Regions from separate parts of the Thauera aminoaromatica genome, predicted to be linked through region 2. Evidence: predicted binding sites of a transcription regulator. Region 2 holds the regulator's gene; the other holds the start of a gene.
The links. Region 2 encodes FNR, which switches genes on or off when oxygen is low (the NO sensors DNR and NnrR bind a similar motif). Its sites were predicted from a motif close to TTGANCTAGNTCAA; they were not measured.
Positions count from the first base shown of each region.

Region 1: a site for FNR is predicted at 1,996-2,009, ahead of ubiU (ubiquinone anaerobic biosynthesis protein UbiU). Genes of this name have one in related genera too.

Region 1 covers NC_011662.2:798,011-809,552, forward strand. Annotated here, with positions in the region: gene TMZ1T_RS03485 (U32 family peptidase) at 1-800, opposite strand, end outside; gene ubiU (ubiquinone anaerobic biosynthesis protein UbiU) at 918-1,934, opposite strand; gene TMZ1T_RS03495 (sodium:solute symporter family protein) at 2,061-3,521, opposite strand; gene ubiB (ubiquinone biosynthesis regulatory protein kinase UbiB) at 3,688-5,217, opposite strand; gene argS (arginine--tRNA ligase) at 5,378-7,141, shown strand; gene TMZ1T_RS03510 (SPOR domain-containing protein) at 7,158-7,826, shown strand; gene TMZ1T_RS03515 (thiol:disulfide interchange protein DsbA/DsbL) at 7,900-8,526, shown strand; gene TMZ1T_RS03520 (PilZ domain-containing protein) at 8,529-8,957, shown strand; gene TMZ1T_RS03525 (TRAP transporter permease) at 9,034-11,542, opposite strand, start outside.
Region 2 covers NC_011662.2:1,413,225-1,424,766, forward strand. Annotated here, with positions in the region: gene TMZ1T_RS06270 (CcoQ/FixQ family Cbb3-type cytochrome c oxidase assembly chaperone) at 1-177, shown strand, start outside; gene ccoP (cytochrome-c oxidase, cbb3-type subunit III) at 170-1,060, shown strand; gene ccoG (cytochrome c oxidase accessory protein CcoG) at 1,164-2,597, shown strand; gene TMZ1T_RS06285 (FixH family protein) at 2,599-3,108, shown strand; gene TMZ1T_RS20500 (DUF3149 domain-containing protein) at 3,133-3,282, shown strand; gene TMZ1T_RS06290 (universal stress protein) at 3,365-3,808, opposite strand; gene TMZ1T_RS06295 (MBL fold metallo-hydrolase RNA specificity domain-containing protein) at 3,944-5,353, shown strand; gene TMZ1T_RS06300 (Crp/Fnr family transcriptional regulator) at 5,395-6,078, opposite strand; gene TMZ1T_RS06305 (SirB2 family protein) at 6,161-6,541, shown strand; gene fnr (fumarate/nitrate reduction transcriptional regulator Fnr) at 6,578-7,318, opposite strand; gene hemN (oxygen-independent coproporphyrinogen III oxidase) at 7,459-8,850, shown strand; gene TMZ1T_RS06320 (sulfite exporter TauE/SafE family protein) at 8,922-9,632, shown strand; gene TMZ1T_RS06325 (heavy-metal-associated domain-containing protein) at 9,679-9,888, shown strand; gene ppa (inorganic diphosphatase) at 9,979-10,506, shown strand; gene TMZ1T_RS06335 (arsenic resistance protein) at 10,970-11,542, shown strand, end outside.

The DNA.
Region 1 (11,542 bases), 620 kb from region 2:
GCCGGACCGCGCTGCTCGTCGAGCGCGGCGCGGAAGAGTTCGACGATCTGGCGAGTGTGCGCCCCTTGCGGGCTGATGCGCAGCACCTCGGCGCTGGCGCGCACGGCGGGCAGGTCGCCGAGCAGGTTGTGCACCCGTGCAGACTGGGTCTGCACGCCGTTGAGCGTCAGGAAGGGCGCGCCCTCGCGGGTGCGCAGCGTGATCCCGTCCATGATCGACAGGCAGCGGAACTCGCAGGTGTCCTTTTGCAGGTTGAAGTGGCGGGCGGTGAAGCAGCGCGCCGAGTGCGCCAGTGGCAGGCGGCCGTAGGCGAAGACTTCGGTCTCGATCGGCCTGGCGAGCGCGGCGCGCACCTCGGCGAGCGCCGCGCCCGACATCTCGGGGGCGACCGCCCAGCGCGTCGCGCCCGAGTCGATCATGAGCTGCAGCGTCGTGGGGTTGAAGATGTTCAGCGTGGGGCCGGCGATCCAGTTGTCCACGCCGGCCTCGACGAGCAGGCGCACCGCGCCCATGTCGTTGGCCTCGACGCGGAAGTCGTGCTGCCGGACGATGCGGCGCAGGGTCTTGAGGTCGGACTCGGATTCGATCAGGGCCTGCGAGCTGATCACCACCTCCTTGCCGGCGGCGGCGAGAACCTTGCCGACCTCCAGCCAGTCGTCCAGGCGCAGTTCGTGGCGGCGCGAGCACACCGTCTCGCCGAGATAGACGCTGTCGAGCGGGGCTTCGGCCAGGTCGGCGTAGAAGTCGAGCACGCTCTGGTGGGGCCAGTAGTAGAGCAGGGGGCCGAGGGCGAGTTTCATCGGGCGGTTCTCATTCGGATGGGGGGCTCGACGCCGCGGGCGGGCGCGCTGCGGGCGCCTGCTCCGCGCGGCGGCGATCGGATCGGGTCGGGACGGCGCGGGCGGTCGGCGCGAGGCTCACTTCCACGGGCGGTAGTAGGCGCCGAGGGTGTGGCTCTGGCCTTCGGAGACCTTGTTGAGTTCGGCCATCCACGCCGGCAGCACGCTGAAACCTGCGGCGCCGCCGCTGTTCAACTTGTCGAGCGCGGCACGCCACACCTTGGTGACCTGGGCGACGTAGGCCGGGCTGCGCTGGCGACCCTCGATCTTGATCGCGCGGATGCCGATGCGCGCGAGTTCGGGCAGCAACTCGAGCGTGTTGAGGCTGGTGGGCTCCTCGAGGGCGTAGTAGGTCTCGTCGTTGACCTCGAAGCGACCCTTGCACAGGGTGGGATAGCCGGCACGCTCGCCTTCGGAGAAGCGGTCGATGAGGATGCCGTTGAGCCGCGTCTCCATGCCGCGCGGGGTGTCTTCCCAGCGCACGTGCTTGCCCGGCGAGCAGGCGCCGTTGCAGTTGGGCGACTCGCCGGTGGCGTAGGCCGACAGTGCGCAGCGGCCCTCGACCATCACGCACAGGCCGCCGAAGCCGAACACCTCGATCTCGACTTGGGTGTTGGCGACCACGCTCTCGACCTGGGCCATCGACAGCACGCGCGGCAGCACCGCGCGCTGGATGCCGAAGCGTTCGCGGTACCAGTTGATCGCCTCGTAGCTGGTCGCCGAGCCCTGCACCGACAGGTGCAGGCGCAGCTGCGGGTGGGTCTTTGCGGCGTAGGCCATGAGCCCGGGATCGGCGAGGATCACCGCGTCAACGCCGTAGTCGGCGGCGCGGTCGATCGCCTGTGTCCAGGACGACCAGTTGTCGGTCTGGGGATAGGTGTTGAGCGCCAGCAGCACCTTGCGCTTGCGTGCGTGCGCATAGGCGACACCCTCGCGCACCTGCGCCGGATCGAAGTTGAGCCCGGAAAAGTTGCGTGCGTTGGTGGCGTCCTTGAAACCGAGATAGACGCAGTCGGCGCCGTGATCGATGGCCGTCTTGAGGGCCGGGAGGCTGCCCGCGGGGCAGACGAGTTCGATCGGGGAAGACACGGACATGGAGCGGGGTTTCCAGAGGAAAAAAACGCCGCAACCATAAACGAGACCGGCGACCGACGCGTTGATCACCATCAAACGCGTCGGCCGCCGGTGCGGGCTGCACGCACCCGGGCGGGCGCGGGACGGTCAGCGATGCGTGTGGTGGGTGCCCGCCGCCGCATGGTGGCCGCCGATGTGCGGGCGGTGGTGCGGCTGCCGGCCGATCAGTCCACCCGCCAGCATGCCGAGCGCGCTCGCCGCCACGCCGTAGAGCTGGGGCTCGATGTCGCCTTCGGGGACGAAGAGCTCGAAGAGGATCCAGGTCGACAGGCCGAGGATGATCGCCAGCGCGGCGCCGAGGTTGTTGGCGCGCTTCCAGAACAGGCCGGCGGCGAGCGGCACGAAGGCGCCGGCCAGGGTGACGCGGTAGGCGTTCTCGACCATCTCGTGGATCGAGGATTCGGTGCTGGTGGCGTACCAGGTGACGAAGGCGGTGAACAGCACCACGGTGATGCGCGTGCTGAGCAGGAAGGCGCGGTCGCCCATGCCCGGGAAGAAGCCGCGCAGCACGTTCTCGGAGAAGGTCACCGAGGGGGCGAGCAGGGTGCCGGAGGCGGTCGACATGATGACCGACAGCAGCGCGCCGAAGAAGATCACCTGGGCGTAGAAGGGCATGTACTGCAGGATCAGCGTCGGCAGGATGAGCTGCGAGTCCTGCTCCATCAGGCGCTCGACCATGCCGGGATCGATGATGTTGGCGGTGTAGGCGAGGAAGAGCGGCACCGCGGCGAAGAAGAAGTAGCTCACCCCGCCGAGCGTCGTGCCCCAGATCGCGACGCGCTCGTTCCTGGAGGAATTCACGCGCTGGAACACGTCCTGCTGCGGGATAGAGCCGAGTGCCATGGTGGCGAACGCGGCGATCCAGGCGACGATCTCGACCGCGTCCAGCGCGGGCAGGAACTCGAACTTGCCTTCGGCCGCGGCCTTGGCGATCACGTTGTCGAAGCCGCCCGCCATGTCGCCGGCGATCCAGCTCACCCAGACCAGGCCGATCACGATCACGATCATCTGCACGAAGGTGGTCATCGCCACCGACCACATGCCACCGAACAGGGTATAGACGAGGACGACGCCGGCGCCGATCAGCATGCCCTGGTTCATCGTGACCGCGTCGCCCGAGAGCACGTTGAACACCAGCCCGAGCGCGGTGACCTGCGCCGCCACCCAGCCCAGGTAGGAGAGCACGATGCAGATCGACAGCACGAGTTCGGTCGTGCGGTTGTAGCGCACGCGGAAGAAATCACCCAGCGTGAGCAGGTTCATGCGGTACAACGGGCGGGCGAAGACGAGGCCGAACAGCACCAGGCAGGCCGAGGCGCCGAGCGGGTCGGAGATCAGGCCGTGGAAGCCTTCCTCGAGGAAGGTGGCGGAGATGCCGAGCACGGTCTCGGCGCCGAACCAGGTGGCGAACACCATCGCCAGCACGACGATCATCGGCAGGTTGCGCCCTGCGGTGATGTAGTCACGCGCATTGTGCACCCGGGTGGCGGCATACAGGCCGATGCCGATGGAGACGACCAGGTAGGCGACGACAAGCCAGAGCAGCATGGTTGGGCCTTTCGTGTTGGCGCATCCGCGCGCGGTGAGCGAAAAAAGAGGGCGCGAGTGTACCAACAGAACGCCGCCGCGGGGGGCGGGATGCGCGCGCCAAGGGCTTGATCGTTCGCGCTTTATTGCATGGGCGCAACGTCGGCGTTGAATGCCGCGGCGCGCGTCAGCCGAACAGGCGGTAGAGCTCCAGGCCGAGCAGGCCCATGGCGATGGCGCCGATGAAGAGCAGCAGGCGGCCCTGGGTGCGTTGCCCGGCGGCGAGCTCTTCGAGGCGCTGCTGCTGGGCGCTCTGGTGACGGGCCGATTCGGTGAGCGCCTGGTGCACCAGGCGCGGCAGCTGCGGCAGGGTGCCGGCCCAGGCCGGCGCCTCTTCCTTGACCCCGCGCACCAGCGCGCGCACGCCCATGCGCTCGTCCATCCAGCGCTCGAGGAAGGGCTTGGCGGTCTTCCACAGATCGAGCTCGGGGTCGAGCTGGCGGCCCAGACCCTCGATGTTGAGCAGGGTCTTCTGCAGCAGCACGAGCTGCGGCTGCACCTCCATCTCGAAGCGGCGCGCGGTCTGGAACAGGCGCAGCAGGGTCTTGCCGAAGGAGATGTCCTTCAAGGGCTTGTCGAAGATCGGTTCGCACACGGTGCGGATCGCCGCCTCGAACTCGTCCACCCGCGTCTTTGCCGGCACCCAGCCGGCCTCGATGTGGGCGAGCGCCACGCGCCGGTAGTCGCGCTTGAAGAAGGCGAGGAAGTTGGTCGCGAGGTAGTTCTTGTCCACCTCGTTGAGCGTGCCCATGATGCCGAAGTCGAGCGCGATGTAGCGCCCGTCCTGATGCACGAAGATGTTGCCCGGGTGCATGTCGGCGTGGAAGAAGCCGTCGCGGAAGACCTGGGTGAAGAAGATCTCCACGCCGGCACGGGAGAGTGCTTTCAAATCGGTGCCCTGGGCGAGCAGCGCCGGCGTCTGCGAGATCGGCACGCCGCGCATGCGCTCCATCACCATGACCTTGCTGCCGCACCAGTCCCAATACACCTCGGGCACGATCAGCAGCGAGGAGTCGGTGAAGTTGCGCCGCAGCTGCGAGCAGTTGGCCGCCTCGCGCATCAGGTCGAGCTCGTCGTGCAGGTACTTGCTGAACTCTGCGACCACCTCGCGTGGCTTGAGGCGGCGGCCTTCGGGCCAGATCTTCTCCAGCAGCACCGCGGCGACTTCGAGCAGGGCGAGGTCGTGCTCGATGACGCGCTCGATGCCCGGGCGCAGCACCTTGACCGCGACGTCGGTGCCGTCGGGCAGGCGCGCGAAATGCACTTGCGCCACCGAGGCCGAGGCCACCGGCGTGCGCTCGAAGTCGTCGAAGACCTCGTCGATCGGACGACCGTAGAAGCCTTCCAGCACTTCGAGCGCCTGCTCGGTCGGGAAGGGCGGGACGCGGTCCTGCAGCAGGGCGAGCTCGTCGGCGAGGTCGGGCGGCAACAGGTCGCGCCGGGTCGACAGCATCTGGCCGAACTTGACGAAGATCGGCCCGAGCGACTCCAGCGCCTGGCGCAGGCGCGCGCCGCGCGACTCGGAAAAGGTGCGCCAGAAGAAGACCTTGTGCCACACGTGCGCCAGCCGGCCACTGCTGTCGGCGTCGAGCACCATGCGGTCGAGGCCGAAGCGCAGGCTGACGGAGACGATCTTGGCGAGGCGGAAGAGGCGCACGTTAACAGGCCGGGCAGACGCAAACCGCGGACTTTAGCCCGAAAGCGCCTGCGGGGGAACGGGCGGGAGCGCACCGCAGCGCAACCTGCGCTCACATCCTCGCCGGGGCGGACCGTGCCGATCCGCTATAATCGCGCGTTTCGAATTCATTCCGAGTGCCATGAGCGCCGATCCCAAAGTCCTGCTGACCGACCTGCTCCAGACCGCGCTGAAGAGCGTCGCGCCGGATCTCGCCGCCACCCCCATCCTGCTGGAGCGCCCGAAGCAGGCGAGCCACGGCGACTTCGCCACCAACCTCGCGCTGCAGCTCGCCAAGCCGCTCAAGCGCAACCCGCGCGAGCTCGCCGGCCTGCTGCTCGCCGAGCTGCCGCCCTCGAAGCTGGTCGCCAGGGCCGAGGTCGCCGGCGCCGGCTTCATCAACTTCACGCTCGCCTCCGACGCCAAGACCGCGGTGGTGCGCGAGGTGCTGGCCAGGGGCGCGGATTTCGGCCGCGGGGCAGGCAAGGGCATCAAGGTGCAGGTGGAGTTCGTCTCCGCCAACCCCACCGGCCCGCTCCACGTCGGCCACGGTCGCGGCGCCGCCTATGGCGCCTCGCTCTCGGACGTGCTCGCCTTCGCCGGCTACGAGGTCAGCCGCGAGTACTACGTGAACGACGCTGGCCGCCAGATGGACATCCTGGCGCTGTCGACCTGGCTGCGCTACCTCGCCTTCTTCGGCATCGAGATTCCCTTCCCGCCCAACGCCTACCAGGGCGACTACGTGGTCGACATGGGTCGCGAGATGCGCGACGCCCATCAGGACCGCTTCGCCAAGGTCACCGCCATGCAGATCCTGGCCGGGACGCCCGGCCTGCCGCCTTCCGATCGCAAGGACGACGAGGCCAAGCAACAGCGCGAGGAACACCTCGACGCGCTGATCGCCAACGCCAAGAAGCTGCTCGGCGAGGACTACCCTTGGGTGCACGGCTTCGCGCTCAACGAGCAGCTCGGCGATGGTCGCGAGGACCTGCAGGAGTTCGGCGTGCGCTTCGACAAGTGGTTCTCGGAGCAGAGCCTGTTCGACACCGGCCTGGTCGAGCGCGCGGTGACCCAGCTCGAGAAGGCCGGTTACATCTATCTCCAGGACGGCGCGAAGTGGTTCCGCTCCACCGCCTTCGGCGACGAGAAGGACCGCGTCGTGCAGCGCGAGAACGGCCTCTTCACCTACTTCGCCTCCGACATCGCCTACCACCTCAACAAGTACGAGCGCGGCTTCGACCGCATGATCGACATCTGGGGCGCCGACCACCACGGCTACATCCCGCGCGTGAAGGGCGCGATCGCCGCGCTCGGGCTCGATCCGGCCCGACTGGACGTTGCCTTGGTGCAGTTCGCGGTGCTCTACCGCGACGGCCAGAAGACCTCGATGTCCACCCGCTCGGGCGAGTTCGTCACCCTGCGCGAGCTGCGCCGCGAGGTGGGCAACGATGCCTGCCGCTTCTTCTACGTGCTGCGCAAGTCCGACCAGCACCTCGACTTCGACCTCGACCTCGCCAAGAGCCAGAGCAACGAGAATCCGGTGTATTACGTCCAGTACGCCCACGCCCGCGTGTGCTCGGTGCTCGACCAGTGGGGCGGCGAGGCCGCGGAGCTGGCCGGTGCCGACCTCGGCCTGCTGCAGAACGAGCGCGAGCTCGCGCTGTGCGCGCGTCTGGCGAGCTTCGCCGAGCTGGTGCAGGACGCCGCCGCCGGCTACGCGCCGCACCAGATCGCGTTCTACCTCAAGGATCTCGCTGCCGACTTCCATAGCTGGTACAACGCCGAGCGCATGCTGGTCGAGGACGAGGCGCTCAAGCTCGCCCGCCTCGCGCTCGCCGCGGCGGTGCGCCAGGTGCTGGTCACCGGCCTGAAGATGCTGGGCGTGTCCGCGCCCGAGTCGATGTGATGCAGGGGGGGCAATCGTGAGTCGAGATCGCGGCCCGGTCCGCAAGCCGGCGCGCGCACCGGCCAAGAGCGCCGGCGGAACGCTGATCGGCATCTTCATCGGCCTCGTCTTCGGTGCGCTGATCGCGGCTGGCGCGGCGTGGTACTTCACCCGCAGCAATCCCTTCCAGGCTGCGCCGGTGGCGCCGCGCGTGCAGGCGCCGGCGGAGCAGGGGCCGGCGGCGCTGCCCGGCAAGCCGGGCGACCGCCCGGTGGCCAAGCAGGATTTCGAGTTCTACCGCATCCTGCCGCAGGGCGACAACGTGCCTTCGTCGGCGGCGCAGGTCGTGCCGGTGCCCGCGCCCCAGGTGCAGGCGCCGCCCCCGCCCGTGCCCGCGCAGCAGGCCCCCGCGCCGGTGTTCGAGGCCTCGCCGCAGCCCGCGGCGGTGACGCCGCCCGCGCCCCAGCGCAACGAGCGCATCTACCTGCAGGTGGGCTCGTTCGAGAACCCGTCCGAAGCGGACAACCTCAAGGCGCGGCTGGCGCTCTCGGGCATCCAGGCGAGCGCGCAGCGCACCCAGCTGCCCGACGGGCGCATCGTGCACCGCGTGCGCGTCGGTCCCTTCGCCAAGCCCGAGGACATGAACCCGATGCGGGCCCGCCTCTCCGATGCGGGTTTCAATGCCTCGGTGAGCCGCAACCAGTGAGCCTGGACACGCTACGGATTGAACGTCCGTGCGCCGTCCGCGTCTCACCCAGCCTCAGTCAAAGGAGTTCCGCATGAATCGTCGTGATGCCCTCAAGCTGGCCGGCCTGGCCCTCGCCCTTCCCGCCGCCTCGGTCGTGCAGGCGAACGAGCCCTTCCAGATCATCGAGCCGGCACAGAAGGCGGACGATCCCTCGAAGATCGAGGTGCTCGAGTTCTTCCACTACGGCTGCCCGCACTGTCGCGACTTTCATCCGCTGATCACCGCGTGGAAGAAGAAGCTGCCGGCCGACGTCGCCTTCCGCGCGGTGCCGGCGGTGTGGAACAACGCCCAGCTGAGCGGTCTCGCCCGGCTGTTCTACGCCGCGCAGATCACCGGCGATCTCGCCGCGCTCGAGCCGGCGATCTTCGCCGCGGTGCAGGACGACAAGCGTCCGCTGTTCAACGAGCAGCAGGTTTCCGAGTGGGTCGCCGGCAAGGTGGGCGATGCGGCGAAGTTCGTCGAGACCTACAAGTCTTTCGGCGTGGGTTCGATGGTGCAGCGCGCCGACCAGCTCGCGCGCGCGCTGAAGATCCAGGGCGTGCCGTCCATGGTGGTCGGCGGACGCTACCTGACCTCGGCCTCGCTCACCGGCAGCCACGAGAATACGCTCAAGGTCGCCGACGAGTTGATCGCCCGCGTACGCAAGGAGCGCGGCTGAAGATGAGCGATCGTGGCGCCAGCGCCGTGCCGCAGGCGGTCGAGGCCGCCGAGCGCCGCCGCATTCAGCGCTTCCTGGCCCAGCGCCGTGGCCAGCCTTGGTTCTGGGTGATGATCGGCGACGAGCGCATTGAGCTGCGCGACATCTCGGTCGATGGTTTCGCCATCGCCGCCGAAACGCCTCCGGCGGGCGGCGAGCCTTTCGACTTCGTGCTGCAGCGCGAGGGCGTTCCCGACCACATCCGCGGTCGGGCGCAGGCGGTGAATTTCATCGCTGCGAGCGGGCAGGCGGGCTGCCGCTTCCGCGCGCTCGAGGGCGATGGCGCCGAGCGCTTGCGCGACTGGCTGATCGCATTGGTGATCATGAACGCGAGCGTGCGCATCAGCGAGAAGGACGCGGCGGCAATCGTCGAGGGGCCGTCGCTGATCTGAAACTTCCTGACGTGCCCGGCAGTCGTGGGGGACGGACGTCGCTCTGGAGGTAGCGACGTCCGTCCCCCACGGTCTTTCAGGCGCGCGTGGGCTGCTGCCGTCGCGCGCGGCGAGTCTGCGCGAACCAGACGAAGCCCAGCAGCGCGAGCGCGGGCACGAACATCCATTCCCTCGACGGACGGTCGACGGACGGTACCTCGATGCGGGCGATCTTGTACCCCTGCTCCAGCCCCAGCTTCTCGCTCTGGCTCCCGAAGCGCACCGCGGCGACCTGGACTTCATCTCCAAGGCTCATCAAGGTCAGCCCGACCCTGCCCAGGCGCTCCCTGGCGCTGGGCGCAGTGTCGCCGAGCGGAAGCAGCATGCCTTTCGAGACTTCCTCGCCCTCGAGCGAAATCCCCTCCACCCAGATGCGCAGGTTGTCGTTGCGTGGAGCCTCCTCGACCAGGCGGGTCAGCTCCGAGGCCGGCAGCTCCTGATAGGGTGGGTACAGCATGTCCATCCAGAAGCCCGGGCGGAACAGCGTGAAGGTCACCAGCAACAGCAGGATCGACTCGTGCACGCGGTTGCGGGTGATGAACCAGCCCTGGGTGGCCGCCGCGAACATCAGGTTCGCCACGATCGCACTCGATACCGTCAGGGCGAACAGCCACACCGAATCGACGCCGATCATCAGCAACTGGGTGTTGAAGATGAACATGAAGGGCAGGATCGCCGTCCGCATCGAGTACAGGAAGGCCTGCACGCCCGCAGCGATCGGGTCGCAGCGTGCGATCCCCGCGGCGGCGTAGGAGGCGAGGCCGACCGGTGGGGTGACGTCGGCCATCAGGCCGAAGTAGAAGACGAACATATGCACCGCGATCAGCGGGACGAGCAGGCCGCTTTGCGCGCCGACCTCGACCACGACCGGCGCCATCAGGGTCGACACCACGATGTAGTTCGCCGTGGTGGGCAGGCCCATGCCGAGGATCAGGCAGATGACCGCGACCATGACCAGCATCACCATCAGATTGCCGCCAGACACCGCCTCGACGAACTCGGTGAGCACCAGGCCGACACCGGTCAGCGTGACGGTGCCGACGATGATGCCGGCGGTCGCGGTCGCGATGCCGATGCCGATCATGTTGCGCGCCCCGGTGACCAGGCCGGTGTGGAGGTCGGCGAAGCCCTGCCGGGTTGCCTCACCCACGTTGCCGGTGTTGCGGAAGATCGCCTTGAGCGGGCGCTGCGTGACCAGGATGAAGATCATGAACAGGGTCGCCCAGAACGCCGACAGCGCAGGCGAGAGCTCCTCCACCATCAGGTTCCAGATCAGCGCGACCACCGGCAGCAGGTAGTACAGGCCCGTCTTCAGCGTCGGGCCGGTCTCCGGCAGCTCGGTCAGGGGGCTGCTGGGGTCGTCCATGTGCAGCTCGGGGTGCCGCGTCGCGTACCACAGCAGGCCGATGTAGCAGCCGAACATGAGCACCGCGACGATGATCGCCGAGGCGTCGCCTGCCAGCGCCTTGATCCAGCCCATGCCGTAATAGACCGCCCCGGCAAGGACGATCAGGCCCGACACGGTGAGGCCGAAGGACAGCAGGCGATGTCCGGCGGATTTCGTCACCCGGCGCGGCAGCCCGCGGATGTCGGCCTTGAGCGCCTCGAGGTGCACCACGTAGAAGAGCGCGATGTAGGAGATCAGCGCCGGCAGGAAGGCATGCTTGATGACCTCGGTGTAGGGAATGCCCACGTACTCGACCATCAGGAAGGCCGCAGCGCCCATGACCGGCGGCATGATCTGGCCATCGACCGAGGCCGCGGCCTCGACCGCCGCCGCCTTCTTGGGCGCATACCCCACGCGTTTCATCAGCGGGATCGTGAAGGTGCCGGTGGTGACGACGTTGGCGATCGAGGAGCCGGAGATCAATCCCGTGCTCGCGGAAGCCACCACGGCGGCCTTGGCCGGGCCGCCGCGCAGATGCCCGAGCAGCGAGATCGCCGACTTGATGAAGTAGTTGCCGGCGCCCGCGGTCTCGAGCAGGGAGCCGAACAGCACAAAAAGGAAGATGAAGCTGGTCGATACCCCGAGGGCCACCCCGAACACGCCCTCGGTGGTCAGCCACAGGTGGCTCATCCCCTTCGCCAGCGAGGCGCCGCGGTGGGCGATCATCTCCGGCATGTAGGGGCCCAGAAAGACGTAGCCGATGAACACCACCGACAGCACGACCATGGGCAGGCCGAGTGCGCGGCGTGCGGCTTCGAGCAGCAGGATCAGGCCGCACACGGCGACCGCGAGGTCCGTCGTGGTCGGCAGGCCGGGGCGGGCGGCCAGTTCCCTGTAGAAGAGGAACAGGTAGCCCATGCAGAACGCCCCAACCGCTGCAAGTACCCAGTCCCCGAGCGGGATCCGGTCGCGTGGAGAGCGCTTCAGTGCCGGGTAGGCGAGAAAGGCGAGAAACACGGCCAGTGCGAGGTGGATCGAGCGCGCCTCGGTGTCGTTGAAGACGAACATGCCGAGCGAGAACGGCAGCGGCGAGGCGATCCAGAGCTGCATCAGGGACCATGCCAGTGCGACCAGCACGATGAGGCGCGCCGGCCATCCG
Region 2 (11,542 bases):
GATTTCCGTAGCCTGATCACCGTGCTTGGGCTGCTCTGCTTCCTGGGTATCTGTGCCTGGGCGTACAGCAAGCAGGCGAAGGCCGGTTTCGACGAGGCGGCGCGTCTGCCCCTGAGCGACGACGACCTACCGGCCCCGCGCGGCCGGCAAGACCAAGAGGGAAAAACAAATGGCTGACTTCATCAGCGGTTTCTGGAACATGTATGTGATGGTCCTCGTGGCCCTCTCCATCCTGTTCTGTGTGTTCGTGCTGGCGTCGAACATGACCAAGCGCGAGAAAGGGCCGGTGCAATTGCATGGCCATGTGTGGGATGAAACGCTTGCGGAGTACAACAACCCCCTGCCGCGGTGGTGGATGTACCTGTTCTGGATCACCATCGTGTTCGCGGTGGTTTACCTGGCGATCTATCCCGGCTTTGGCCGCAGCAACCAGAGCCGCGGTCAGTGGGCGCAGTACGATGCGGAGATGCAGGCCGCCCAGGAGCGTTTCGGTCCCGTGTTCGCCAAGTATCGCGAGATGGACGTGATGGCGGTCGCCGCCGATCCCGAAGCCAACGCGATGGGCAAGCGCCTGTTCCTGACCTACTGCCAGCAGTGCCACGGCGCGGCGGCGCAGGGTGCGAAGAGCTTCCCCAACCTGACCGACAGCGAGTGGCTGTGGGGCGGTGCGCCGGAAAACATCAAGGAGACCATCACGAACGGGCGTAACGGCGTGATGCCTCCGTTCGGTCCCGCGCTCGGCGCCGACGGTGTCAAGGATGTCGCCAACTACGTGCGTTCGATGAACGGCCTCGCCCACGACTCCGTGCGCGCGCAGCGCGGCAAGGAAGCCTTCGAGTCCAACTGCGTGGCTTGCCACGGTGCGGATGCCAAGGGCAACCCGATGCTCGGCGCGCCCAACCTGACCGACAACCGCTGGCTGTACGGCTCGTCCGAGGCGGTGATCATCGAGACCGTCACCAACGGCCGCAACAACAAGATGCCCGCCTTCGGTGCCTTCCTCGGCGAGGACAAGGTGCACCTGCTCGCCGCCTACGTGCTGAGCCTGAGCAAGAAGTAAGCGTCACCCGCAGTAGCTGCAGCAGCATCGCATCCCCGGGAGGAAGGGGCCCTCCCGGGGTTCTCGATAACAACAAGAACAAGAATTCATCGGTAACAAGGCCATGAAAAGCGCATCCCCCGAGCCGCAGAAGGCGGCAAGACCCTCCAACCCCGAGTCCTCCCAGGACACGCTCTACGCGGCACGCAAGAAGCTCTACGTGCGCTCCGTCACCGGCCTGTTCGCCAACTGGCGGTGGGCGTTGGTGTGGATCACCCAGATCTTGTTCTACGGTCTGCCCTGGCTGAGCTGGAACGACCGCCAGGCCGTGCTTTTCCATCTGACCGAACGCAAGTTCTACATCTTCGGCTGGGTCTTCTGGCCGCAGGACGTGTTCTTTCTCGCGATCCTGTTGATCATCTCGGCCTACGCCCTGTTCTTCTTCACCGCGATCGCGGGCCGCCTGTGGTGCGGATATGCCTGCCCGCAGACGGTGTATACCGAGATCTTCATGTGGATCGAGGAGAAGATCGAGGGCGACCATACCCGCCGCCAGAAGCTCGACCGCGCGCCGATGAGCTCCGGCAAGGCGTTGCGCCGCGCCGTCAAGTTCCTCGTCTGGGGCATCGTCGCGCTGTGGACCGGCTTCACCTTCGTGGCCTATTTCTCCCCGCTCGACGAATTGCTGGCCTCCTTCAACGGCCTCACCTTCGGGCCCTGGGAAACGTTCTGGATCCTGTTCTACGCCGGCTTCACCTACCTCTTCGCCGGCGTGCTGCGCGAGCAGGTGTGCAAGTACATGTGCCCGTACGCGCGCTTCCAGGCGGTGATGTTCGACCCCGACACCCTGGTGATCACCTACGACGAGGCACGTGGCGAGCCGCGCGGAACGCGCAAGAAGGGCATCGATCCGCGCTCCGTGTCCAAGGGCGACTGCATCGACTGCGGCATCTGCGTGCAGGTTTGCCCGACCGGGATCGACATCCGCGATGGCCTGCAGTACGAATGCATCGGCTGTGCCGCCTGCATCGACGCCTGCGACCAGGTCATGGACAAGATGAACTACCCGCGCGGCCTGATCCGCTACTCGACCGAGAACGCGATGAAGCGCAATTGGGGCTCCAAGGAGATCCTCGCGCACGTGTTCCGGCCGCGCACGCTGATCTACGGCACCATCCTGGCCGCGATCTGCGCTGCCTTCGTGTGGGGCCTGGCTGCGCGCGAACCGCTGCGCGTCGACGTGCTGCGCGACCGCTCCTCGCTCGGACAGGAGATCGAGGGTGGCCTGATCGAGAACGTGTACCAGCTCCAGGTCATGAACATGACCGAGTCGCCGCGTGCGTTCAGCATCGGCGTCTCCGGCCTGAACGGAATCCGCATCAAGGGTCCGCAGCGGGTCGAGGTCGCGCCGGCCGGCGTGCAGTCGGTCACCGTACAGGTGCACGTCCCCTACGACGAAGGCAAGCCGGGGGCCAACACGATTTTCTTCGACGTCGCTGCGGAGGATGATCCCGCCTTGACGCTCAAGGAAGAGTCCACTTTCCTGGTACCGCGCTGACATGCGAAGCAAGAAGCCCGAAGCCCCGGTCGAGCCCTGGTACCGCCAGGGCTGGCCCTGGTTCCTCATCGCCCTGCCCGCGACCGCGGTGGTCGCCGGCATCGCCACCCTGGTGATCGCCGCGAAGACCTTCGACGGCATGGTGGTCGACGACTACTACAAGGAAGGCCAGGCGATCGTGCAGACCCTCGGCCGCGTCGAGCACGCCCGCGAGCTCGGCTTGCGCGCCGCCTTGCGCATCCGCAGCGACTCGATCCACGTGGAGCTGACGGCTACCGCGCCGGGCAGCCTGCCCGACAGCATCCGCCTGACCGTCGCCCACCCCACGCGGAGTGGCCTCGACCAGGAGCTGCTCGTCCGCGGGCGCTCCGGTGTGTATGAGGCCACGCTCGCACCGCTGAGCACCGGTCGCTGGTTGTTCGTGATACAAGACGAGGCCCGAAGCTGGAGAATGGACGGGTCCGCTTACCTCCCTGCAGAGATGGAGATCCGGATGGATCCGAATGTCTGAGTTTCTTGCAAAGGGAGAAGCACCATGGCCTGGGAATTGTTGTTCAAGAGCGATATCGGTCTGCTGAGCGTCTTCACCATCGTCTTCATTCTGGTGATGGCCGTCTACCTTTACCGCTTCGCCCGCCGCCATATGGCGGAGGACGAGCAGAAGGCCCGTAGCGCCCGCTCATGAGCGATCCGCACCGCGGATGAAAACGGCCCGCACGAGCGGGCCGCATGCTTTGGGGGGGCCGCGCGCGGGGCCGATGCCGGTGTCAGCGGTAGACCAGAACCGGCGTCTTGCTGTGGGTCAGCACCTTTTGCGTCTCGGAGCCGAGCAGCAGGCCTGCGATGCCGCGACGGCCGTGCGAGGCCATGAAGATGAGGTCGCAGCCATGGCGGTCGGCGGCGTCGATGATCGCCTCGTAGGGCACCTCATTGACCGCGGTGTCGCTGTCGCAGGCCACGCCCGCCGCTTCCGCCGCACCGCGCGCCTTTGAAAGGATCGCCTCGGCTTCGGATGCAGCCGATTTCGCGAACTGCTCGGGCGTGGTCGGATCGATCAGCGCGCCCTCGCCGTAGATCGGCATCGGGAAGTCCGGCTGCGAATAGAAGAAGGTGATGCGCGCGCCGGTCTCCTTCGCGAAGGAGACGGCACGGGCGACCGTGCTGTCCGAGAGTGCCGAGCCGTCGGTCGGTACCAGGATGTGCTTGAACATGACGTACGCTCCCTGTGGTGTGTCGTGCTTCGATTATAGCGAGCGGATGGGGTCCGCCATGATTGATCATGATCAAGCCGTCGAGCGATCACGAAGGGCACAGTGGGAACCCCTGAAAGATCGGCGAGGCCAGCGATGATGCTCACCTTCCTTGGCGCTGCGGGCGAGGTCACCGGCTCCTGCCTGCGGGTCGATCACGAGCGCGGTGCATTTCTGGTGGATTGCGGCCTTTTCCAGGGCGGGCGCGAAGCCGACCGCAAGAACCGCGACGCCCTCGATTTCGAGCTGCGCGACATCGATTTCGTGCTCCTCACCCACGCCCATCTCGATCACTCCGGCCTGCTGCCGCGCCTCGTGGCACTGGGATATCGAGGGCGCATCTTCGCCACCACGGCCACTGTCGATCTGCTCGGCGTGATGTTGATGGATTCCGCCCATATCCAGGAGAAGGAGGCCGAGTGGGCGCTGCGCGACACGCGCTCGCGCAAGATGGCACGCCGGGCGGAGGTGGCCCCGCTCTACACCGTGGAGCAGGCGCGTACCAGTCTGGGCCGTTTCGTCCCCACCGACTACGACGACTGGATCGAGCCCGGCCCGGGCGTGCGCTGCCGCTTCCGTGACGCCGGGCACATCCTCGGTTCGGCGATCCTCGAGATCGACGTCGGCGAGCGCGGCCACACCCGCCGGCTGGTCGCCTCGGGCGACATTGGCCAGCCGATGCGCCCGGTGCTGCGGGACCCGGTGCGGATCGCCCGGGCCGACTACCTGTGCGTCGAGTCGACCTACGGCAACCGCGCCCACCGCTCCTTCGCCGCCACCTGCGACGAGCTCGCGCTCGCCTTGCGGCGCACGCTCGAGGTCGATGGCGGCAACGTGATCATCCCGGCGTTCGCGGTCGGGCGTACCCAGGAAGTGCTGTTCGTGCTCGCCGACCTGGTGCGCGCCGGACGCATCGCCCGGCTCGACGTCGTGGTCGACTCGCCGATGGCCTCTGCGGTCACCGCGCTCACCGTGCGCCACACCGCCCTCTGGGACGATGAGACGCGTGCGCTCTACGCCTGGGCCGAGGCCAACTCGGGACGCTTCCGTGTGCGGTTCGTGCAGGACGTCGAGGAATCGAAGGCGCTCAATGCGGTGCCGGGCGGGCTGGTCGTGATCTCGGCAAGCGGCATGTGCGATGCCGGTCGGATCAAGCACCACCTGCGCCACAACCTCGGCCGGCGCGAGTGCGCAGTGGTCATCGCAGGCTTCCAGGCTGCCGGCACGCTCGGCCGCCGGCTGGTCGACGGTGCGCACCAGGTCACCCTGTTCGGCGAACGTATCCCGGTGCGTGCGCGCATCCATACCATCGGCGGGCTCTCCGCCCACGCCGACCAGCCCGCACTCCTCGACTGGCTGCGCGGCTTCGGCGAGGCGCCGCGGCGCACCTTCGTGGCGCACGGCGAGCCGGCCGCCTCCGCCACCTTCGTCGAGGCGGTCGAGCGCGAACTGGGCTGGAGCAGGGTCGAGGCGGCGCGGCCCGGCGTGCCGGTCGTGCTCGAGTGAGCGTCCGCGCGCAAGCGGACCGGGAGGGCGGCGAGGGCCGCTCAGGCGTTGTAGCGCGACAGCCGTACCGGATCGTGCAGACTCACGCGCTTGCCCTGCACGGTGATCAGGCCGGCGTCGCTGAGGTCGTGGAAGATGCGCGACAGGGTCTCGGGCGTCAGGTTGAGGCGCGAGGCGATCACCTGCTTGCTCGTCGGCAGCGCGATCTCGCAGGGTGCGTCGTTGTCGGCCACCTGCAGCAGGTAGCCGATCACGCGCTGGGTGCTCGAGCGCAAGGAGTAGGTCTCCACGTCCTGGATCAGCCCGTGCAGGCGGATCGCCATGCCGGCGAGCAGCTTGCGCGCGAAGGTGGAGTCCTGGTCGATGAGTTCGCTCACCACCGCCTGGCCGACGTGCACCAGCACGGTCTCGCTCAGGGCCTCGGCGAAGACCGGGTAGGGGTGGTTCATGAACATCACGGCCTCGCCGAAGCTCTGCATCGGGCCGATGATCTCGACCACCTTCTCGGTGCCTTGCGAGGACGAGAAGGCGAGCTTGACCTGGCCGGAGACCACGAAGTAAAAGCCGTGCGGCAGGTCGCCGCGCTGGAACAGCACTTCGCCGCGGGCGACCTGGCGCTCGCGGGTGTAGCGCGCGACCAGCTGGATGTCCGCCTCCGACAGTTCGCTGAACAGCGGGATGCGGCGCAGCAGGGAGGGGATGTCGAGCGGGGTCGTGTTGGGCATCTGGAACTCTCCGTCTGGGGACGCAATTTCAATTCGGCCGGTTGTCGAGCGGCGCCCTGACCGGCTTTCGTTAGGATCGTGGATGTACTACCTGATCAAGAACCTGCATGTGACCTGCGTCGTGCTGAGCGCCGCCGGCTTCCTGCTGCGCGGCACCTGGATGCTCACCGGCAACGCCCTGCTGCAGCACCGCCTGACGCGGCTCCTGCCGCACCTCGTCGACAGCACGCTGCTGCTGTCTGCGATCACGCTGGCGGTAATGATCGGGCAATACCCCTTCAGCGCCGGCTGGGTCACGGCGAAGGTGATCGGCCTGCTCGCCTACATCCTGCTCGGCACGTTGGCGCTCAAGCGCGGACGTACCCGTGGCGTGCGGCTCGCCGCCTTCGCCGGCGCGATCCTGGTCTATGCGTGGATCGTGTCGGTGGCGCTGAGCAAGAACGTCGCCGGCTACCTCGCCTGAGCCGTCGAGCCCCGGGTCGTCCCGGCCACGGCGTGCTCAGCGCGCGCCGTGCTGGTGCTGGATCAGGCGCTTGAGGCCGGCGAGGTCGAGCAGGTGTACGTGCTTCTGCTGCACCGCGATCAGCCCGTCCTCCTGGAAGCGCGAGAAGGCGCGCGACACCGTCTCGAGCTTGAGTCCGAGGTAGGAGCCGATCTCCTCGCGCGTCATGCGCAGGTTGAACTCGCTCGGCGAGAAACCGCGCGCCGTGAAGCGCTGCGACATGTTCAGCAGGAAGGCGGCCAGGCGCTCTTCGGCGCGCATCGAGCCGAGCAGCATCATCACGCCGTGATCGCGCACGATCTCGCGGCTCATGACCTTGTGGAACTGAAGTTGCAAGCCCTCGATCTCATGCGACATCTGCTCGAGCTTGTCGTAGGCGATCACGCACACCTCGCTGTCCTCGAGCGCCACCGCGTTGCAGCTGTGGGCCTCGGTGCTGATGCCGTCGAGACCGAGGATCTCGCCGGTCATCTGGAAGCCGGTCACCTGTTCGCGACCGTCCTCGAGCAGCACGTCGGTCTTGAACGAGCCCGCGCGGATCGCGTAGATCGCCTCGAAAGAGTCACCGGCGCGGTAGAGATTGTGCTGGCGCTTGACCTTGCGGCGCGCGCCCACCAGTTCGTCGAGCCGGCTCAGCTCACGATCGGACATTCCGAAGGGGAGGCACAACTCGACGAGGTTGCACTGCGAACAGGCCGATTTGAGCCCATCCACGGTAATTGGCACGCTAGCCCTCATCTGCACGATAATCCTGCTTTCCTGACATTAGAGACGCCTGCGCTGGAGTGGCGGGATTGCTAATCACACCCGTTGACCCAAGTCAACCAACATTACGGAGGCTTCTGCCATTGTTCGGCAGACAGCCCGCCAGCAAGATCATGAAAAGCCAGACCGACCTCATCTTCGACCCGCAACTGATCCGCAAATTCGACATCAACGGGCCGCGCTACACGTCCTATCCCACGGCGGACCGCTTCGTCGAAGCCTTCAATGCAGAGGCGCTGCGGGCCTGGCTGGCCAAGCGGGCGGTGGGCGGCGTAAGCAAACCGCTCTCATTATACTTCCACATCCCCTTCTGCAACACGATCTGCTACTACTGCGCCTGCAACAAGATCATTACCAAGGATCATGGGCGCTCGGCCAAGTACCTGAAATATCTCGCGAAAGAAATCGAGATGCAGGCCGCTTGCCTGGAGGGGAGCCGCCAGGTCACCCAGCTCCACCTCGGCGGGGGCACGCCGACCTTTTTGTCGCACGACGAGATGCGCGAGCTCATGGCGGCGGTGCGCGAGCACTTCACGCTGGTGCCCAACGGCGAATACTCGATCGAGGTCGACCCGCGCAAGGTCGATTTCGACACCGTGAAGCTGCTCGCCGAGCTCGGCTTCAACCGCATGAGCGTGGGCGTGCAGGATTTCGCCGAGGACGTGCAGCAGGCGGTCAATCGTATCCAGAGCTTCGACGAGACCAAGCTGGTCATCGACGCCGCGCGCGCCAACGGCTTCAAATCGGTGAGCATGGACCTGATCTACGGCCTGCCCCGGCAGAACCCGACCAGCTTCGACCGCACGCTCGACCAGGTGCTGGAGATCTCGCCCGACCGCATCTCGCTGTACAGCTACGCTCACCTGCCGGGCCTGTTCAAGCCGCAGCGCCGCATCAACAGCGGCGACATGCCCACGGCCGACACCAAGCTCGCGCTACTGCAGCTCGGCATCCGCCGGCTCACCGAGGCGGGCTACGTGTATATCGGCATGGACCACTTCGCCAAGCCCGACGACGAGCTCACCATCGCCCAGCGCCAGGGCCGCCTGCACCGCAACTTCCAGGGCTATTCCACCCACGCCGAATGCGACCTGCTCGCCTTCGGGGTGTCGGCGATCGGCAAGATCGGTCCGGTGTACGCGCAGAACGTGAAGACGCTCGACGAGTACTACGACGCGCTCGACCGCGACGAGCTGCCGGTGCTGCGCGGCATCGAGCTCACCGCCGACGACCTGCTGCGGCGCGCGATCATCCAGGCGCTGATGTGCCACTTCGAGCTCTCGATGCAGTCGATCGAGATCGCCTACCTGGTCAACTTCCGCGAGTACTTCGCCGAGGAACTCGCCGATCTGCAGGAAATGGAGAAGGCCGGGCTGGTCAAGATCGACGGCGACTGGATCAGCGTGCAGCCCGGCGGCCGCCTGCTGGTGCGCGGCATCGCGATGGTGTTCGACCGCTACCTGCGCGCCGACCGCGAGCGCCAGCGCTACTCGCGGGTGATCTGAACGCCGCACGGATTGCGCACCGCAGCGTAGAATGAGGGCCTCGCATTTCCCGCGGGGCCCTTTTCTTCTTCATGCCCGAAACCGGTTATCTCGCCGTCTTCCTGATCGGCCTGCTCGGCGGCACCCACTGCGTGTCGATGTGCGGCGGCATCGTCGGCGCGCTCAGCATGCAGGTGCAGGTGCCCGGCAGCCGGCCGCAGTGGCCGCTGCACCTGGCCTACAACCTCGGGCGCATCGGCACCTACACCTTGCTCGGTGCCGGTGTCGGCCTGCTCGGCTCGGTCGGCCTGCTCTACGAGGGCATGCTGCCGGTGCAGATGACGCTGTACGTGCTCGCCAACCTGATGCTGGTGGCGCTCGGGCTCTACCTCACCGGCTTCACCCGCCTGCTCGCGCCCATCGAGCGCGTCGGTCACCTGCTGTGGCGGCGCATCCAGCCCGCCACCCGGCGCTTCCTGCCGGCGCGCTCGGTCGGGCAGGCGCTGCCGCTCGGCATGCTGTGGGGCTTCATCCCCTGCGGGCTCACCTATTCCATCCTCGCCACTGCGCTCGTCACCGGATCGGGTGCACGCGGCGCCGGCCTGATGCTGGCCTTCGGGCTGGGCACGCTGCCCAACCTGCTGCTGGCAGGCATGCTCTTCAAACGCTTCCGCGACATCACCCGCCACCCGAGGGTGCGCCTGGCCTCCGGGCTCCTCGTGCTCGGCTTCGGCCTGTTCGGGCTGTACCACGCCCCCTCGCTCGGTGGCGACCTGTGGCGCGGCGTGGTGTGCGTGACCTGAGGGTGCGACGGCACGCCCCTTTCAACCCATCGGGAGTCCTGGATAAATGAACGAAACGACGATCAAGGTCGAAGGCATGAGCTGCGGCGGCTGCGTGAAGAACGTCACCGGCGTGCTGAAGGCGCTGCCCGGCGTGGAGGACGTGCGGGTGTCGCTGGAAGGCGCATCCGCCACCGTGCGCCACGATCCGGCCAAGGTGTCGATCGACGCGTTGCGCGCCGCGGTCGAGGGCGCGGGCTTCGATTCCCCGGCCTGATCGGCAGCCTTAGCCGGGGGCATCGTCGCAGTGCAAGACATTGTGGTTTCCCCCTATAATCCGCGCACAATTTTTCCACGGGAGGGATGTATGGGCTTCGAACAGGTCAGCGCCGGCAAGGACGTGCCGAACGACATCAACGTCATCATCGAGATCTCCGCCCAGGGCGATCCGATCAAGTTCGAGGTGGACAAGGACAGCGGCGCCGTCTTCGTCGACCGCTTCATGGGCACCTCGATGCGCTACCCGCTGAACTACGGCTACGTCCCGCACACCATCGCCGGCGATGGCGACCCGGTCGACGTGCTGGTCGTGACCCCGTTCCCGCTGCAGCCTGGCGTGGTCATCCGCTGCCGTCCGGTCGGCGTGCTGAAGATGGAAGACGACGGCGGTGTCGACGCCAAGGTCGTTGCCGTGCCGGTGTCGAAACTGACCCCGCTGTACGACAAGGTGCAGACCACCGACGACCTGCCCGAGCTGCTGATGAAGCAGACGGTGCATTTCTTCGAGCATTACAAGGACCTCGAGCCCGGCAAATGGGTCAAGGTCCTGGGCTGGGGCACGGTCGAGGATGCCAAGGCCGAGATCGTGAACGGCCTAGCGGCTGCCAAGAAGTAATCCCGGGAACGCACGTTTCCGGATGACCCGGGGCCCACGCATGCGTGGGCCCCGGCCGTTTACGGCGCGAGTGACGTGACACTGACGGGATTGGCAGTGCCTTGTCGGCCATGGGGGCTGATGTGGCAGCCGAGTCGCGGGGCAGGGGCCGGGTTCGCGGCTTGCGCTTCTCCTACAGCGGCTGCCACCTGCGAGGTCTCGTGCAGGAGTGGCGCAAGCCGCGAATGCGGCGGTGATCCGGGGGGCGCCCGCGTCGGTCCCTGCGTGGCCCTGTTCGCGGCTTGCGCCGCTCCTACGGAAACCGGCGTGCCCCGGGCGCGGGATAGAGGCGCGCCGTCAGACGTGCCCCCAGGAGGCCGAGCGGAGACGCCCACACGCGCCGTGACCTGGCATCGTGCTTGCTATCGTCATCGGAGGGCCGCGTCCTGGCAGGGCGCGTGCGAATGAAGAAAACGGGGGATCCATGCTTGCGCTGCTGATGAAGATCAACAAGAACCTGATCCTCGCCATCCCGGTGGCGATGGTGCTCGGCTTCGGCTTCGGGCTGTTCGCGCCGGTCGGCTGGCTGAAGTCGCTGATCGTGCCGCTGACCTTCCTGATGGTCTATCCGATGATGGTCAACCTGAAGCTCTCCAAGGTCCTCGAAGGCGGCGACCTCAAGGCGCAGGCGCTCGCGCAGGCGATCAATTTCGCCCTCATCCCCTTCGTCGCTTACGCGCTCGGCAAGGCCTTCTTCCCCGAGCAGCCGGCCTACGCGCTCGGCCTGCTGCTCGCCGCGCTGCTGCCCACCAGCGGCATGACGATCTCGTGGACCGGCTTTGCCAAGGGCAACCTCGGCGCCGCGGTCAAGATGACGGTGCTCGGGCTCGTCCTCGGCGCGCTCGCCACGCCGCTTTACGTGCGCTGGCTGATGGGCGCCGAGGTGCCGGTCGATATGGGCGCGGTGTTCATGCAGATCGTCGTCATCGTCTTCCTGCCCATGCTGGCGGGGCACTACACGCAGAAATGGCTGGTGGCGCGCCACGGCCAGGCCGCA